DNA from 2 places in the Ferdinandcohnia salidurans genome. Region 1 is predicted to be linked to the other one. Evidence: riboswitches for the same ligand, from Rfam matches in the RefSeq annotation. Region 1 holds a riboswitch; the other holds the start of a gene.
The links. Region 1 has a riboswitch for S-adenosylmethionine ahead of ACFSFW_RS17560 (aliphatic sulfonate ABC transporter substrate-binding protein). Riboswitches for the same ligand answer to the same signal wherever they lie in the genome.
Positions count from the first base shown of each region.

Region 1 (3,156 bases):
AATCATCGGGTCGAGTAACTGTTCCGCAATTCTAAAATAGCCGACCAATGAACCAAAGATAACAGCAGCAACAACTCCGATTAGAAAACCAAAAAAGATTCGATATAAAGTAATGCCGATATGGCCCCAAAGACTTCCATCTCCAGCAAATTCAATTATTTTCGCAAGGATAACCGTTGGTGCTGGCATAAGATGCCCTTCAAGGACACCAATATGGCTTAAATATTGCCAAACCACCAGTAAAATAGCTGGGATGATACTCCCAAGTAGGATTACTTTTACACTTCCCGATAACGCAAACTCACGCTTTGACTTCACCTTAATTTGTCTAGTCAACGCTCCGCCTTTTGTGCTCATTTTAACCTCTCCTATCACGAGGGAGTGCCGTTACGAAAGAGGCACTAACCTCTATTGTTTAATTACGTTTTCCGCAAACGTAGGATTAATTAATTCTTCAACTAGTTGATCCAATTCAACATCTTTTCCGATGATGTCCTGTGCTTGAAGCACCTTACCCGCTTCTGTTAATGCCTCAATTTGTATTTCACCAGGAACGGGATTAGAAAAATCATTTCGTTCATTTAATTGTTTATTTGCAACTTCAATATCAATATTTGCGGACTTAGCTAAAATTTCCGCTGCTTCTTCAGGATTTTCTAACACCCATTTACGGGCCTTTTCGTAAACCTCAATGACTTTTTCAACGTACTTAGGATATTTTTCCGCAAACTCTGAACGCACATTTAAGGTTCCATACGTATTAAAATCTGCATTGCGGTAAAAAAGGTTCGCATCCGTTTCTAATTCAACTCTTGCCATATGAGGATCTAACCCTGACCATGCATCTACCTGACCAGAAGATAACGCTGCCGCTCCATCTCCATGCTGTAGATTAACGATTTCAACATCTGAAGGACTTAACCCTTCCTCATTTAATGCACGTAATAGAAAAATATATGGATCTGTCCCGATGGTTGCCGCAACCTTTTTCCCTTTTAAATCACTTATACTTTGTATCTTTGAATCTTTATTTGCCACTAATGCTGTCCACTCTGGCTTTGAGTAAATATACACGGATTCAATTGGAGCTCCCTTTGCTTTAGCCATGAGAGCTGCTGCCCCTGCAGATGAACCGAAGTCCGCACTTCCACTATTTAAAAATTCTAATGCTTTATTACTTCCTTGACTTAAAACAAATTCAACCTTAATTCCCTCTTCTTTGAATGCTTCCTCAGCCCACCCAAACTCTTTTAACACAAGACTTGTAGGCGAATAAAAGGCATAATCTAATGTGATTTTTTCAGGTTTTTCACTTCCTTGGCTAGCTTTGCTTGAGCTATTCGAACAACCTACAATTCCGATCAACAGTAATACAGCAGTTAAGAAAACGCTTATTTTTTTCATGTTTATACCTCCAGTATTTTTATAGGCAAACTAGGAATAGTACTAATACAAAAACTAACTTTCATACCCTGACGATAAAAAAATCCCTCTTCTATAAGAAGAGGGATTTTTCCTCCTCTTATCTTTCAGGTGTTTTCACCTGATGGAATTAGCACCTTTTCAAGAATAATCTTGAAGGTTGCCGGGTTTCGTAGGGCCATGTCCCTCCACCGCTCTGGATAAGAGTCCTTTATTCAATTAATACGTTCTAGTTTTACTTTATAAATGGATTATAGATTGTAAAATACCCAAAGTCAAACACTTTTTCAAAAATTTTCCCTTATTTAAATTTTCGGTGATTATATAATCACCTATACAACACTTTAAAATTGGGCCTAAAAATACAACCAAAAAACAATTGTGTCATATTTGTGAAGCCTATTGCTTTAATTGAAAATCCGCTGTATATTAAGAGTGTAGAAAGTTAGTGAAAAACTTCACAAACTAACTACAAAAGCTGGCAGCTAAAGCAATCATATTTTTTTTAAAACATCTTGTGAATAATTTCACAATATAAAATAAAAGGGGAGATTAAGATGAGAACATTCTTAAAAGGACCTAAAATGGCAATTATTTGGACAGTATTACGTGTATGGTTAGGTATTCAATGGCTAGAAGCTGGTTTTCATAAATTAACTGGAGGATTTGACGCAGGCGGATTCCTACAAGGAGCACTTGCAAAGGCTGGTGGCGAACACCCAGCAGTAGCAGGTTGGTACGCAACATTCCTAGAAGGCTTTGCCCTTCCAAACGTTGAAATCATTAACGTACTCATTCCATGGGGCGAAGTTCTAGTTGGACTTGGATTAATCTTTGGTGCTGCAACAATCCCAGCATTAATCGCAGGTGCATTCATGAACCTGAACTTCTTACTTGCTGGAACAGTTAGCACAAACCCAGTACTTTACACATTAGCAGTAGTTCTCTTATTCGCAGGCGCTGCAACATACTACTATGGTGTAGATAGATTCGCAGTTCCATTCCTAACAAAACGAATCAACGCGAAAAAAGATACTAAAACAGCAACAACAACTGCATAACTAAAAAAGGAGTTCCTCCCAAGTTTTGGGGGAGCTCCTTTTTACCTTCTACTCATCATCGATCTCGCCGTCACCGATCTCATCTTCCTCTTCGATCTCTTCAATGTCCTCGCCTTCCTCAGGTCTTTCGTCATCTCCACAACCCATTAAGAAAAACATCGGAAATGCTAATAATAACAGCATGAATAAACGTTTTATTCGATTCATCACAAAACCTCCCTTTTTTCTATACTTTCCAATCCATATCGAAATATGTAGACTAGAAATGGGCAACAGTAATAACAGTCCTATATTAAAACTTGGAGGTTTAACACAATGCGAAAAATAAAACTAGGCACCAGTTCACTAGAGGTTCCAGTTGTGGCAGTAGGGTGTATGAGAATCAACTCATTAGAGAAGCCTGAGGCAGAAGCGTTTGTGCAAACGGCATTAGAAAACGGAGCGAACTTTTTTGACCATGCCGATATTTACGGTAGTGGTACTTGTGAAGAAATCTTTGCAGATGCAATACATATGAACGATGATGTAAGGGAGAAAATTATTCTTCAATCAAAATGTGGCATTCGAAAAGGTATGTTTGATTTTTCAAAAGAACATATCCTTAATTCCGTTGACGGAATCTTAAAACGACTTAAAACGGACTATCTTGATGTTCTCCTTTTACATCGTCCGG
Region 1 is NZ_JBHUEK010000025.1:667,378-670,533, forward strand. Features, by position in the region: gene ACFSFW_RS17555 (ABC transporter permease) at 1-357, opposite strand, end outside; gene ACFSFW_RS17560 (aliphatic sulfonate ABC transporter substrate-binding protein) at 409-1,404, opposite strand; SAM riboswitch class I at 1,520-1,629, opposite strand; gene ACFSFW_RS17565 (DoxX family membrane protein) at 1,980-2,483, shown strand; gene ACFSFW_RS17570 (hypothetical protein) at 2,532-2,690, opposite strand; gene ACFSFW_RS17575 (aldo/keto reductase) at 2,799-3,156, shown strand, end outside.

Region 2 (3,156 bases), on a different contig from region 1:
ACAATCTGGACCGTTTCCCACTTCGAAAGTTAAAATTATATGATAATGATGCTGAAAGACAAGCTGTTTTAGGAGAAGCAATTGAGATCGTATTAAAAGAAAATGCGCCGGATATTGAATATTGCTTCACAACCGATCCAGAGGAGGCTTTTACTGATATCGATTTCTGCTTTGCTCATATTCGTACGGGGAAATATGAAATGCGCGAAAAAGATGAAAAAATTCCATTGAAATATGGTGTAGTCGGCCAAGAAACTTGCGGACCTGGCGGAATTGCTTATGGAATGAGAAGCATCGGGGATATGGTTGAGTTAATCGATATAATGGAAAAATATTCACCAGATGCATGGATGTTAAACTATTCTAATCCTGCAGCCATTGTAGCGGAAGCTTGTCGCGTTCTTCGTCCAAATTCAAAAGTATTGAATATTTGTGATATGCCTGTAGGCACACTACGTAGAATTTCTCATATCATCGGCAAAGAGCCACAGGATTTAGAAGTACGTTATTTCGGATTAAACCACTTTGGCTGGTGGACAAGTGTAAAAGATAAAGAGGGAAATGAATATCTTCCTCAAATTCGTGATTATGTTGCTGAAAACGGATATCTTACTCAAAAAGAAGTAGATACCCAGCATACTGATGCTAGCTGGCAAGAAACACACAAGAAAGCAAAAGATTTACTAGCGGTTGATCCTAGATTCTTGCCAAATACGTATTTAAAATACTATTTATACCCTGATTATGTGGTAAAAACGTCTAATCCAGAATACACAAGGGCAAATGAAGTAATCGCTGGTAGAGAAAAGACCGTTTTCTCAACAGCAAGAACGATCATTGAAAGAGGAACTGCAGAAGGCTGCGAGTTTGAAATGGGGGCACATGCCACTTTCGTTGTTGATTTAGCCCGTGCGATTGCCTTTAACACACATGAAAGAATGTTATTAATTGTTGAAAACAATGGAGCCATTGCTAACTTTGATGATGATGCTATGGTTGAAGTTCCATGTATTGTTGGTAGCGACGGTCCAGAGCCATTAAGCCAAGGGAAAATTCCTGAATTCCAAAGAGCGTTAATGTATCAGCAAGTAACAGTTGAAAAATTAGTGGTTCAAGCCTATATTGAAGGCAGCTACCAAAAGCTCTGGCAGGCATTAACACTTTCAAAAACAGTACCAAGTGCAAAAGTAGCCAAAGACATCTTGGATGAATTAATCGAAGCTAATAAAGGTTATTGGCCGGAGTTACACTAATAGAAAAGTAGAATACTAAGGGTAACCTGTAGCATAAGTATACTAGTAACCTAAAAAGAACAATAATAAGATTTTTCAAAAATCTTATTGACAGTTCAAGACATTCCATGTAAATTATTAATTACAATTCAATAATTAATGAATTCTTATCAAGAGAGGTGGAGGGACTGGCCCTTTGAAGCCTCGGCAACAGACTACAAGGTACTGTGCCAAATCCAGCAAGCAAAGAGCTTGAAAGATGAGAAGAGACGATTAAATTTACCATTTAAACCCTCTTCTGTCATGAAGGGGGTTTTATTTTTTTGATTTAAAAGAGGTCTTTATTACCTATAATCAATTCTCAAAAACTAAATTTATATAAAATGAAAAAGTATGCCGATTAGACAACTAAAGGTATCTTTATCCAATACATCTTTACATGGTGTTGGATAGAGGTGCCTTTTTTGTTTGATTTCGAAAAGGAGGATTATCGTTGATTAAGTTTGAGGAAGTAAATAAAGTATTTGGTTTGGAAGGAAAGAAGGTGCAAGCGTTAAAGGATGTTTCTTTAACCATATCAAAAGGAGAAATCTTTGGAGTGGTTGGATTTAGTGGGGCTGGTAAAAGTACATTGCTCCGACTCGTTAATTTACTTGAACGCCCAACATCAGGGAAGGTGGTGGTTAACGACCGAGAAATATCCAGTCTCTCTCAAGCTGAGCTACGTAAGTTACGAAGGAAAATCGGTATGATCTTTCAGTCATTTAACCTATTTAACTCTCGCACTGTATATGGAAATATCGCTTATCCTCTCAAACTTGCAAAGTTGCCAAAGGATGAAATTGATCACCGTGTTAAAGAATTACTTCAATTTGTTGGTTTACAAGATAAGTCAGATCAGTATCCGGAACAGCTTTCCGGCGGACAAAAGCAAAGAGTAGGTATTGCAAGAGCGCTTGCCACATCACCAGACATTCTGATTTGTGATGAAGCAACCTCTGCGTTAGACCCTGAAACAACAGGAGAAATCCTTCAGCTATTACGTAAAGTGAATGAGGAGTACAATATTACCATTTTACTTATTACACATGAGATGCATGTAATCCGTAGTATTTGTCATCGAGTGGCTGTGATGGAAAACGGGTCAGTGATTGAAGAAGGAAATGTGTATGATATTTTTTCAAACCCACAATCCAAAACGACTAAAAATTTTATTAGTTCCGTGCTAAACGATAAGCTTTCTAGCAAACTCTTAGAGAAATTGCGCAATAACCATTATGGAAACTTGTATCGCGTGATTTTTACAGGAGGGGCTTCAAGTCAACCAATCCTATCACGAGTAACGAGAAAGCATGGGATTGATTTCAATATTATATACGGAAGTATTAACGAGTTACAGGATCAATTGTTTGGTAGTTTAATTGTTGAGTTTCAGGGTCCTGATCCTCTAATTCGGCAAGTTATCAATGAACTTAAACAAATTGTTGAAGTAAGGGAGGTGATTAATCATGAGAGTTGATTGGACTACGTTTTGGCCTCGTATTATTGAAGCGACTGGAGAAACCATTTTAATGGTTATCTTTACATTAATTTTCTCAAGCATGATTGGTATAGCGATGGGGGTACTCTTTTTTGTCACCCGCAAAGGGAACATATTAGAAAATAAGTATATCTTTCTCGTACTTAATTTGTTAGTGAACATCGTTCGTCCCATTCCATTTATTATTTTGCTAGTTGCATTGAGTCCCTTAACTCGGGCAGTTATGGGTACTACGATTGGAACGGCAGCAGCTATTTTTCCTATGACGATAGCGGCATGCTTTGCGGTTGCTAGGATCGTAGAGAGTAACCTTGTCTCGATTGATCCGGGAATTATTGAAGCTGCACAGGCTATGGGTGCAAGCCCCGTACGAATCATATTTGG
Region 2 is NZ_JBHUEK010000018.1:36,721-39,876, forward strand. Features, by position in the region: gene ACFSFW_RS11360 (6-phospho-alpha-glucosidase) at 1-1,253, shown strand, start outside; SAM riboswitch class I at 1,397-1,498, shown strand; gene ACFSFW_RS11365 (methionine ABC transporter ATP-binding protein) at 1,726-2,751, shown strand; gene ACFSFW_RS11370 (methionine ABC transporter permease) at 2,741-3,156, shown strand, end outside.
Region 2: another riboswitch for S-adenosylmethionine. It lies ahead of ACFSFW_RS11365 (methionine ABC transporter ATP-binding protein); the one in region 1 lies ahead of ACFSFW_RS17560 (aliphatic sulfonate ABC transporter substrate-binding protein).